3 regions of the Arthrobacter sp. sptzw42 genome follow, and region 2 is predicted to be linked to each of the others. Evidence: riboswitches for the same ligand, from Rfam matches in the RefSeq annotation. Region 2 holds a riboswitch; each other region holds the start of a gene.
The links. Region 2 has a riboswitch for cyclic di-AMP ahead of AC5RT4_RS12340 (aggregation-promoting factor C-terminal-like domain-containing protein). Riboswitches for the same ligand answer to the same signal wherever they lie in the genome.
Positions count from the first base shown of each region.

Region 1: another riboswitch for cyclic di-AMP. It lies ahead of AC5RT4_RS03570 (LysM peptidoglycan-binding domain-containing protein); the one in region 2 lies ahead of AC5RT4_RS12340 (aggregation-promoting factor C-terminal-like domain-containing protein).
Region 3: another riboswitch for cyclic di-AMP. It lies ahead of AC5RT4_RS14415 (C40 family peptidase); the one in region 2 lies ahead of AC5RT4_RS12340 (aggregation-promoting factor C-terminal-like domain-containing protein).

Region 1 is NZ_JBNHEX010000002.1:319,999-323,870, reverse strand. Features, by position in the region: gene AC5RT4_RS03575 (protein adenylyltransferase SelO) at 1-718, shown strand, start outside; gene AC5RT4_RS03570 (LysM peptidoglycan-binding domain-containing protein) at 820-1,671, opposite strand; cyclic di-AMP (ydaO/yuaA leader) riboswitch at 1,675-1,846, opposite strand; gene AC5RT4_RS03565 (TraR/DksA family transcriptional regulator) at 2,229-2,585, shown strand; gene AC5RT4_RS03560 (DNA alkylation repair protein) at 2,582-3,151, shown strand; gene AC5RT4_RS03555 (DUF1810 domain-containing protein) at 3,135-3,578, shown strand; gene AC5RT4_RS03550 (glucose 1-dehydrogenase) at 3,660-3,872, opposite strand, start outside.
Region 2 is NZ_JBNHEX010000009.1:41,256-45,127, reverse strand. Features, by position in the region: gene AC5RT4_RS12350 (glyoxalase superfamily protein) at 33-407, shown strand; gene AC5RT4_RS12345 (YdeI/OmpD-associated family protein) at 468-911, opposite strand; gene AC5RT4_RS12340 (aggregation-promoting factor C-terminal-like domain-containing protein) at 991-1,719, opposite strand; cyclic di-AMP (ydaO/yuaA leader) riboswitch at 1,725-1,885, opposite strand; gene AC5RT4_RS12335 (winged helix-turn-helix domain-containing protein) at 2,681-3,547, shown strand; gene AC5RT4_RS12330 (SixA phosphatase family protein) at 3,598-3,872, shown strand, end outside.
Region 3 is NZ_JBNHEX010000012.1:55,325-59,196, forward strand. Features, by position in the region: gene AC5RT4_RS14410 (NlpC/P60 family protein) at 45-845, opposite strand; gene AC5RT4_RS14415 (C40 family peptidase) at 1,010-1,720, opposite strand; cyclic di-AMP (ydaO/yuaA leader) riboswitch at 1,791-1,971, opposite strand; gene AC5RT4_RS14420 (M23 family metallopeptidase) at 2,100-2,921, opposite strand; cyclic di-AMP (ydaO/yuaA leader) riboswitch at 2,931-3,142, opposite strand; gene AC5RT4_RS14425 (iron-dependent transcriptional repressor DtxR) at 3,287-3,872, opposite strand, start outside.

The DNA of each region.
Region 1 (3,872 bases), on a different contig from region 2:
GGACAACATGACCATCTCCGGGGAAACCATCGATTATGGGCCCTGCGCTTTCATGGACGCCTTCAACCCGGCCGCGGTGTACAGCTCCATCGATGTGGGCGGGCGTTACGCCTACGCCAACCAGCCGGTTATCGCGGAATGGAATCTGGCCCGCCTGGCCGAGGCCATGCTGCCACTCTTCCATGAAGACCAGGAACAGGCCGTTGCCCCGGCGGTGGAAGTACTTGGCAAGTTCCGCCGGCAATACAGTGACGCCTGGTTCGCCGGCATGAAAACCAAACTCGGCCTGGCGGAAGCCCCGGCCGGAAGCGCGGAGGCCGAAGAGGCCTCGGAGCTGGTGGACGGGCTGGTGGCCCTGCTGAAGGACGGACCGATCGACTACACGTCCTTTTTCCGCAACCTCTCGCACGCGGCCAGGGGCAACGACCGCCCCGCCCGCGGAATGGTTCTTGACCTGGCGGCCTTCGACGCCTGGGCCGGGCGGTGGCGCGCCCTGCAACCGGACGGGGACCTGATGGACACGGTCAATCCCGCCTACATCCCGCGCAACCATTTGGTGGAGGAAGCGCTCGCCGCAGCAACGGGGGGAGACCTTGATCCCTTTACCCGGCTCCTGGACGTGGTCAGTGCCCCGTTCAATGAGAGGCCCGGGCTGGAACGCTATGCCGAAGGAGCGCCGGAGGACTTCGGCAGCTACCAGACCTTCTGCGGGACCTGAAAATCCCCACATGGTGCCGGAACCAGGGGAGACCCGATGAAGCAAAACAGGGGCGGCAGCCGGGATTAATCCCGTCTGCCGCCCCTGTTCGGGTGGTGTGACTATGCTACGCGGACGAAGGAAGCGCCGCCGAGCCAGCTGATGGAGTGGACCTCGGTCTTGAAGCCGTCCACGCCGCCGCTGACAACCTGGCCGTTGCCGGCGAAGACGCCAACGTGGCCTGCGGTGATAACCAGGTCACCGGGAGCCGGGGTGGCAACGGTGGTGCCGTACTGGTAGAACTGGCCGGGAGCGAGGTCGCCAACGCTCTTGCCAACTGCGCGGAGTGCCTTCTCCACCATGGCGGTGCAGTCCTGCTGGACGCCCAACTGGCCGTAGGCGTTGGCCAGGATGGCTGCGCCGGTGCCCGTGCCGGTGGCTGCGGGAGCTGCCGGGGCAGGTGCAGCCGGAGCAGGTACGGCAGCCGTGGAGGCGTAGGACAGGTTCATGCCGGTGTTGGCAGGAGCGGCAGCCTTGGCGGGAGCCGGGGCGGCGGCCGGAGCAACTGCAACGGAGCCGGCACCGGGGATCTGGATCTGGTCGCCGGGGTAGATGATGGCGGTGATCGCCAGGCCGTTGGCGGCCAGGACGTCGTTCAGGGCTACGCCGTGGGCTGCCGCGATGGCACCGAGGGTATCGCCGGAAACAACAGTGTGGACGTTGGCTGCGGCTGCTGCCGGGGCGGCCACTGCAGCAGCCGGTGCTGCGTAAGCCTGGGTGTTAGTGGTCTCGGTGGTGTCCGGACCGGTTACGCCTGCGTGTGCCGGGGCGCCGACACCGAAGGCAATGCCGGATGCTGCTGCAACGGCGAGCGCCGGGCGGCCAAGGGACTTGGCTGACACAGCCAAGCCCTGGAGCGCGATTGAGCGGGCCGGAGTCGCGCGGTGACGGGCGGTGATGGAATTTTTTGACACGGTTGATCGCCTCTCCCATGCCTGCGGGGTGAGCTGTCGGGTTCGGGTTGGAGATACCCGGCCGGGAGCACATCCGGAAAAAGCGGAGGTGCTATCGACTTAACCCCAAGGCCTCATATGAGGCCGCGGAAACTTGGTTCCCCCGTCCCTGCCAGCTGAAGAGCGTTGGTTCCCGGGTCAGTGGCAGGGCTCGGCATACTGAGGGGAATGTCCCGTCTGGGAGGGACACCTGAAGACCCTAACCCGCGCGGGGCCCCATTGTCACGTTTGGGTAACATACGAGGTGCTTCTACCGCATTCCGCAAACGACTGGATGGTTGCAGCACCCCAGCCTGACCTTGCGAGATAGGCGCGCCGGAGATGTGGCTCGTGTTCTTTGTCACAGACCTATAACCTCGGCGTGAAACAGGCCGCCCTGGGATTCCGCGGCAGGAGCATATCGGGCTGGAAGGAAGGCTCCGGAATTCGGCCAGGCAACCGGGGCCCAGCGTGGCAGGCACGGCCTGGAACCGCTCCGGTGACGGGGAACAGGCACTGACCGCGCGTAGGCTTTTGCCATGCCTGACTACGAAAGGTTCCGGATCCTGCTGGAGGAGGAGCGGGAGCGCAAAGTTGCTCTCCTCCCGGCCCTCCGCGAGGACATCGCCTCGGCAAACTCGGCCCGGCAGGACTCGAATGTGGATGACGAGCATGACCCCGAAGGCGCCACCATCGCCTTCGAGCTGTCCCAGGCTTCGGCCCTGCTGCAGCAGAGCAGTGCCGGGCTCCACCAGGTGGACGCAGCCCTGGCCAGGATCGCCGCCGGCACCTACGGCACCTGCGCCGTCTGCGGTGAAGCCATTGCCGAGGGCAGGCTGGAGGCAAGGCCGTGGACGCCGTTCTGCATCCGGCACGCCGCGCCAGGCCGCCGATGACCAGCGGCAGGGAGCAGGTGGCGGCTGCCGCCGCATTTATTGACCGCACCCTGCAGAATGAGGGCGCCTGGTACCGGGCGGACGACGTCGAGGCCCGGCTGGGCGGTCAGCTGGCCTCCTACGGTTCTTCAGTGGGCGCTGTCCGGGGAACGGTCCGCGACGCCCTGCGCAAGTTCAAGGATTTTGATCACGACGGCGTTATGCAGCTCGCGTCCGCCCTGTGGGGCCAGCCACGGCCCGGCTCAAGGGCCGTTTATGAACGCCGCTTCGCCGCCGTCGTCCTGCTGCAGTCCAAAGTGTCACTCCTGCGCCACACGGACCTGACCCGGGTTGAGGGCTTCCTGCGGACTGCCGCGACCCAAGAACTGGCCGGCCCCCTGCTGGCCGATGTTGTGGCGCCGTTTTTGGCACGGCTTGACGGACGCGGGCGGCAACGTGCCAATGTCGTCCTCGCCCGCTGGCTGACGGACCCGGACAGCCAGTTGCGCCGCGCAGCGGACTATCTTGAACAGCATTCAGAACCCGAAGCCCCACCACAAGGAGACACCCATGAACGGACCCTTTGACCTTGAACGATTCGTCCACGCCCAGGACAGCGGCGGAACGTACGACCAGGCACTGGCGGAACTGCAGATGGGCAGTAAGTCCGGCCACTGGATGTGGTTCATCTTTCCCCAGCTCGCCGGCCTGGGACAGAGCGACATGTCCCGCCGGTACGCCATCAGCTCCCTCGCTGAAGCCCGGGAGTACCTGGACCATGAGGTGCTGGGCCCGCGGCTGCTCGACTGCGCCCTGGCCCTTACCAACCATGCAGGCCGCACCGCAGAGGACATCCTGGGCGGCATCGATGCCCGGAAGCTGCACTCGTCCATGACGCTGTTCCTGCGCGCGGCACCCGGCGAAACCGTCTTCAAGACCGTCCTGGCCAAGTTTTTTGACGGACAGCCGGACGCCGCGACTGATGAGCTGCTGGCGGGCCAGGACGCGACCTAGAATTTCGAACAAAAGAGCCGACGGCGGTGCCTGCGCTTCCTGCGCAGGGCACCGCCGTCGAACATACCCGGCAGCGCCGGGCTACGGCGAGGGGCTGCCGCCGTTGACGTTCAGTGTTTCCCCGACGACGTAGCTTGACTCCGGCGAGGCCAGGAAGACATACGCCGGGGCGAGCTCGGCCGGCTGGCCTGCACGGCCCAGGGGAGTGGACTGTCCGAACTCCGGCAGTTCCTCCTTGGGCTGGCCGCTGCTGACCTGCAGCGGAGTCCAGATGGGCCCGGGGGCTACGGCATT
Region 2 (3,872 bases):
TCCATTCCTTGTGCCGCCGCTAGCCTGTGCGGATGGACTGGAAACTGGAACTTGTGTATGTCCCTGTATCAGACGTAGACCGCGCGAAGGATTTCTACGTTAACAAGGTGGGGTTCAATGCCGACTTCGACGAACGGCCAACTGACTCCATCCGCTTTGTCCAGCTGACACCGCCGGGCTCTGCGTGCTCAATCTGCATTGGTAACGGGCTCACGGACGCCCCTCCGGGCACCGGCTCCAACCTCCAGCTCGTGGTGAACGACATGCAATCCGCCCACCAACACCTGAAGGGCAACGGAGTGGACGTCAGCGACGTGGACGTGCAGGACTGGGGCCACTTTGTGTACTTCGCCGACCCGGACGGCAACAGGTGGGCGGTGCAGTACATCCCCGGCCGCGACGCCTAACCTTCACGGGGGCGCAGGCACGCGGGCAGGAAATGGCAGAGGACACAAAAGCGGCGGACGTTATTTTTTGCCGGCTTTGAGGTCCGCCACTGCCTTGGCGATGCGTCGCTGCCGGGTTTCGGGGGTCTTGGCTTCACCCAACGGATCAACGTACCGGCGCTGGGCACTGTAGTTCAGGGTGGCATAGAACTCCTGGGCGGCGGGCTCGGCAGCCAGTGCGGACGCAAGGTCCTCGGGCATCTCCACTTCCCGGGGCTGGGTGTCGAGTTCCAGGTCCACCTCCACAGTGTCTCCTGCGGCAACGCCAACAAACTCCCTGTTGGCCGCACTCAGTGAGACCAGGATTTGCCCGCCCATCACGGCAATGCTGCTGCGGTAGCTCTTGCCGTTGATGGTGACCACCACAGGCGCCCGCTTGCCGGCCCCGAGCTCCGAAACAACATCCCCGGGAACCTCGATGCCGGTCTTGTTTCCGCTGCCCTGGATCGTGGTGGTAAACCTCATGAATGACAGTATGCCGCGCGGCCCGCACCTTCAGAAGGTGCGGGCCGCACGGCTGACAGGTTCTTGATATCCCGGGCGTTTAGTACCAGTTGTTGGACAAGTGGAAGTTCAACGCGCCGCACGGGGACTGGTAGCGCTCCTGAATGTAGTTCAGGCCCCAGTTGATCTGTGTGCGGTAGTTGGTGAGGTAGTCCGCGCCTGCGCTGGCCATCTTTTCGGCCGGCAGGGACTGGACAATGCCGTAGGCGCCGCTGCTCGGGTTGGTGGCCGTGGTGGTCCAGTCCGATTCCTTGATCCACAGAGTAACCAGGCACTGCATCTGGTCAGGAGCCCAGCCGTAGTTGCCAAGCTGGCCGGCCGCATAGGCCTGGGCGCCGGCGGGATCATTGACCGCGACGACGGGGGCAGGCTCGGGGGCGGCCGCCGGTGCGGGCTCGGGAGCGGGTGCCGGTGCCGGCTCGGGAGCCGGTGCCGGTGCAGGTTCGGGTGCCGGTGCAGGCTCGGCCGCCTGCGGTACAACGTTGATTTCCGGCAGGGCCGGGGCTGCCGACTCCGGCGCGGGATTCGCCGTGATCTCGCTCTTTTCGATGCTGAGGTTGGACTGCGCCTCAACCGCCTGTGTTTCGGTGGCAGCTGCGCGGATGCTGGTTTCGGTAGCTTGTCCTGCAGCTCCAACTCCAATAAGGAGTGCGCATGACGCGGCAATCACTGCCGCGCGCTTGCCGAACGAAGGGATTTTGCCAGTTTCAGGCCCGGCCTGCGGTGCAGACTCAATTTTCGGACGTGGCTGTGCCAGGAATTTGAACATGATGAATCGCCTCTCACACCTGCGGAGTTAGCTGTCGGGTTCGGATGAGGGCATCCGGCCTTACGGAAAGTTCACGTGCTGGCTTAACCCCAAGGGCAATCAGTGCCCGGGACGGTGGGTCCCCCGCCTCTGCCTATGTTCAAGAGGAATCCGGGAAGTGGCAGAGCTTGGCGTCATCCGGATATGCGGCCCGAACGCCCGAACCGCACCCTATCGACGGTACAGGAACCAGACCGTAAGTCACAACTTGGTAACAGAGATCACGACGACGGCGCGTCGCCTTGTCGAAGCAGCAACCGGAGAAATGGCGTTTTCGCTATTGAGCTGACTTCGTGCGTTATGCCCCTGTTACCCCGAGCCGCGGTGTCGGTTGAGGAGTCAGGGATGGCAGGCTGCGCTGCCGCCGCTTGAGGTGAAAGCGGGCCAGGCCGCCCAAATTCGTCACGTGCTTCGGCCGATTTCCCGGGCTACTGGTGGCCGCTACTGGACAGTGAGCGACGAAAGGAAGGCGATTCCGGCAATTTGAAGACGCATGAAGAAAGCGAACTTGTGCGCGCTGTTCGCCGAATTAAGTTGCGCTGGCACCTTCAGGAGGAGCGTCAAACGGGATAATGATCAGCAATCTGACCATCAGCCAGAATCGTGATCTGCGACACGTTAAGCGCTTTTGTCTCACTATCCGGACGAAGCGGTCCATTGTTACTTGCAAGTTAGCATTGTTACGCTGCACACTTCCATTGTGAACAAGAACTCAACAGCACCTGCAGCCGCAGAACATTGGCCCAGCACATCCGCTGCTGCCGACATGCGCTGTTGTCGAATGTACGCCTGATCTTCCCACCCCTCGAAGTTAGTAGGCATACGCCCCCAGCCCAGCGTCGGGCGTCCCTCCCCGCAGTCCATGCGGGGAACCCAGCATTCGAGCCGCGATGACGGCCATTCACATTGAGGTAAGCAATCCATGTCAGTTGCATCCGGATACGTCCACATTTCTGTCCGTAACGCCGCCAAAGGTGGCCAGCCTTCCGGCCTCCGCCCCGGTTTCGGACCGCGCACGTCGCTCGCTCCCGCAACTTCGGGAAGCAGCTTTCCCGGCGCGGGCTATGGCCCCCAGGGCTTCAATCCCAACTCCTATGGCCAACTCCGCGCCGTTCCGCCGGCTGACTCCGCGCCGGTGACGGCTCCCACTCCCGTAGTGGCCGGCCCCGCCCCGGTCCGCCCGGTAGCCAATGAGAACGTTGCCCGCGGATTCGTTCTGTACATGGGAATTGATGAGGAAACTGCGGCCGCCGCGGGCACCTCCATCGCCAAGCTTGCCCAGGAAATCCGCGCCTACGCCCAGTCCCTGGTAACCGGAGCCGAAAGCTACGCCGCTGTTGCCGTAGCCCCGGCCGGCGCCCCCGGGTCAGCGCTCGACGTCGTCCGCTCCACGTTCGGTGACCCCACGGTTAACACCCGGCAGCGCACGGAAACCCCGCGGCCCCAGCAGCCCCAGGAACCGCGCCCCTCAGGCGTCCTCATCGACCTGGCCCGCCGCGAAGTACACCTTGATGGTGAATCCCTGAACCTGACGTTCAAGGAGTTTGAGCTCCTCAACTACCTTGTGGAAAACGGAACCCGCACCGTGGGCCGTGACGAACTGCTTGAAGGCCTGTGGCGGAACGCCGAAGAAGTCCCTAACGAGCGCACCATCGACGTCCACATCCGCCGCCTCCGCTCGAAGCTTGGCCGCCTCGCCAACACCGTTCGCACGGTGCGCGGCCAGGGCTACCGGTTCTACGAGCACCCCGAGGTTATCGTCTGGGCCGCTCCGGAATACTCGATCTAGCCCCTCAGAGCGTTGGTCGCCCCTGCCGGGGCGGGCATTAAGCTTGGGCCATGAGCCAGCACCATCTTCGACGCCTTGTGATCATGCGGCACGCCAAGGCGGACTGGCCCGGCGGTGTGGCGGATCACGACCGTCCCCTGGAGGAGCGGGGCCACCGGGAGGCGCCGCTTGCCGGGCGTTGGTTGCTTAAGCACAACATCGTGCCCGACTTCATCTTGTGCTCCAGCGCCCTGCGGACCCGCCAGACCTGCACCTGGGTGTGCTCCGAACTGGGGGACAAGGCGCCCACGCCCAAACTCGAAGACGGGCTTTACGCCGCCTCGGC
Region 3 (3,872 bases), on a different contig from region 2:
CCTGTCTGGATTTCGTCAGCTATGCAAAACGTGGCGGAAGAGTGTCAGTTGACGCGGATGAACACCGGGCCGGAGCCTACGTTGGCGCTGAAGACAACAGTCTGGTTGCCGTTGTAGCCACCGTGGACGGCCTGGCCGTTGCCGGCGTAAACGGCGATGTGCGCCATGCCGGAACCACCGTTGGCGTAGTAGATGAGGTCGCCCGGCTGAGCCTCTGCAGCGCTAACCGTACGGCCCAGGGAAAGGTAGCCTGCCGGCCAGTCGTGGAAGTTGATGCCCACGGCAGCCAGGGAGTTGGTAACCAGCATGGTGCAGTCCTGCATAACGCCGAGCTGTGCGTAGGCGGCGGACAGGATGGCCGCACCCTTGCCGCTTGCCGGTGCAGAAACGGCGGGCGCGGCTGCTGCCGGAGCGGCTGCTGCCGGCGCCGTGGCGGTCACCTTGGCGACAGCGGCAGTCCGTGTGGCGGGAGCAGGAGCCGGAGCGGCTTTCTGAACCTCAGCTTCTGCCTCGACTTCGGGCTCGGGGGCTTCCACTACGGGGGCCGGGGTGGTGGTTACAGCCGGCTTCTCGAAGGAGATGGCGATGGTGGAAGCAGCCGAAATCGGAGCCTCAACGGTTGATTCAACTTCCAGGGTGGAAGCCGGAGCGGAATCACGCTGGACGTTGGCGTCAGCAGCGTTGGCTGCCAGGCCGCTGGTCAGGACAAGGCCGGAAGCCGCTGCGATAACAGCCGCCTGGCGTCCTACGCCGCCGGCGTTGTCGCCGACAGCTTTGGCAATGATGGCGAGCGAGTTGGTTTTGGTGACCTCGGCGCGGTGCCGTGCGGTTGCACGAGTAGTCATCAGTTCTCTCTTTCGTTTTCCTTCGAACCGCATGTAGGCAGCCAAAGGGGACTGGACGTGCCGGCATCTTGGGGGTACGCCGGCACGCCCTGAACGGGGATGTGTGATTTAGCGAAAAGCGTGTTTGGGCAAAGAAAAAGCTCTTGGACCGTAAGGTCGAAGAACTAGTTCATGGTGAAGAACGCGGAGGAGCCGGTAGCGGCTACCGAGTGCAGCAGCGTTCCCTGGGAGGGGTTCAGGGCGCTGATCATCATGCCGTTGCCGACGTAGATGCCAACGTGCGCTCCGCCGTTCTGCATAACAAGGTCACCGGGCTGCGGCGTGGACGTGGGCTTCATTGCAGTCCATGCGTTCACGCGGGGGATGCTGATGCCGGCCTGGGCGTAGACCCACTGGGTGAAGCCGGAGCAGTCCCAGCCATTGGGGGTGGTGCCGCCCCAGACGTACGGGCTGCCGATGCCGGTGTAAGCGATGGCCGCGATGCCCGAGCTGGCCGCGGATGCGACGGGCTCGGCGATCTTCTTTGCTGCTGCTGTGGTGGCAGTCGCCGCAGTGGGGGCAGTTGACGCGGTCGCTGCAGTCGATGCGGCGGGGGCGTCCTCGTCATCGGAGGTTGACTGGACTGTCACAGGCTCCACAACAGGAGCGGCGATGGTGGTCACAACCGGCCGTTCGAAGGAAACGGTAGCCGTGGGTGCCGCGGTGACGGCAAGGGCGGGCTGCGCGGATCCGGACTCGGTGGAAGCGGAGATACCAGCAGTGGTATCTGCTGCATTGGCTGGCAGGCCCATGGTCAGGATGAGGCCGGATGCAGCAGCGATGACTGCAGCCTGGCGACCTACTGTCCCGGCATTGGCACTAACAGCCTTGGACATGGAGTCCAGGGCGTTGGTACGAACCGGTTGCGCGCGGTGGCGCGCCGAATTATGGCGTGAAGACACGAAGGTAGCCTCTCCCAATGCCTGCGAGGTGAGCTGTCGGATTCGGATGGGAGTCACCCGGCCGCGCGGCTTCCTGGGAAGCTTTTGCGACTTAACCCCAAGGCCTTCGAAACTAAAGGCCACAATTGGTTCCCCCGCCCCTGCCAGACGATGAAATGCGAACGGACCTTGAGCGGTGGCAGAGTTAGGCAATCCGCACAAGAGCGTCAACTTCGGAAAAGTTGACGCGAGTTAGACGGTACAGCAGTTTTGCGTGAATGTCACATTCAGGTCACGGCAGGTCAAGATGATTTGATAGCAAGCGGTCACTTGACTAGAGCCAGCTGGTGGGGTCGACGACCTCACCGTTGACCTGGACCTCAAAGTGCAGGTGGCAGCCGGTGGAGGCACCTGTGGTCCCGCTGAGGGCTACAACGTCTCCGCGGGAAACTGTCTGCCCCTCCTTCACGCTGAAGGAGGAGAGGTGGTTGTACGTGGTTTCCAGGCCGTTGCCGTGGTCCACTACAACGCGGTTGCCGCCACCGTACTCGTGCCAGCCGGCGAAGGTAACAGTTCCCGTGGCCGCAGCCAGGACGGATGTGCCGCACTGGGCCACATAGTCCTGCCCGCGGTGGAAGTCGCCGGAGCCTCCCGTGATCGGGCTGACGCGGTAGCCGAACGGCGAAGCAGTGGTCAAGGCAGCGAGTGGGGCACCGAGGCTTCCCGTGGAAGCAGCGCGGGTTACGGCGCCGGCAGACTGGGCGCTGAGCAGCTGCTTCAGCTTTCCGTCCGGGTCCGCCTGGGTGACTACAGCGGAACGGCTGAAGTCAATCGCGGCCCCGGCTTCTGCGGTGATCTGGGGCTGCGGGGCAACAGCTGACGCGGCAACGGCAGAGGATCCCAAGGTATCGGTGGCCATGACGGGACTGGTGGCCGGTACGGTCACGGTGAGTACCAGTCCGGTGGCGGCAAGTGCCACGCCGGCCTTTTGGCCGATGCCGCTGGCTGCAGCGAATTCGGTGACCTGACGGAAGGGACCCCGACGCCGGCGAGCATCACGGTGCGGATCGCGGGGGCGTTCCGAGGTGATGACTTCGACAACGCGCGGTGTCGAAGCAGGGACCGGCGCGCGGCGGCGTCCCCTGGAATTGTGCATGGTCAAGAAGGGTCCTCTCTGGAAAGCCTGCGAAGTTAGCTGTCGGATTCGGGTCAGAGAGTGCAAAGACCCGGTCCGCCGTAAGCAAGCTTCGGCACAGAGATATCCCGGAGGAATCCTTCACTGGAAGAGGCTTGCTGCTGACGGACTTAACCCCAAGGCAGTCCCCCGGCTGCCGCTTGTGGTTCCCCCGCCTCTGCCAGTTACGACTCGTGCTCCTGATCCGCTGGCAGAGCTCGGCTCCGGATCAGGTAACGCTTTAATATCAACTTCAGTTCAACTATAGAGGCAAAAGGGGCAAAGTAACAATTCCGTTATCTTTGCGTAAGCCACTTCACATGGGGTAGGACACCCAACGAGGATTCTCAGGCGAGGGCCACGAACACGTGGGCCGCCACCTCCGGCGGCAGCTCGAGCGCCCCTTCGATTCCCGGGACCCGGACGGAGATGTAGTCACCCACCCGTTCCAGCGACACAGCAGCGCCAGGCCGGATGCCGCCCTCGTCAAGCTGCGAGAGCAGCTCAGGCTCCACCTGGATGGGTTCAGCAAGCCGGCTGATGGTGACAACAGAGGCAGAACCGTAGGACTTCATCGCCTCCAGAAGGCTGACAGCCCCGTCGCCAAAACCAAGGGAAGGCATGCCGCCCAGCGCGGCCAGCCCGGGGATGGGATTTCCGTACGGAGACTTGGTGGGGTGGTCGAGCATCTCGTAGATGCGCCGTTCCACCCGCTCGCTCATCACGTGCTCCCATCGGCAGGCCTCGTCATGGACGTAGGCCCAGTCCAGTCCGATCACGTCGGCGAGGAGCCGCTCAGCCAGGCGGTGCTTGCGCATGACTTCGGTGGCGCGCTTACGGCCGGTTTCAGTGAGCTCCAGGTGGCGGTCGCCGGAGACCACTACGAGGCCGTCCCGCTCCATCCGTCCAATGGTCTGGGAAACGGTGGGCCCG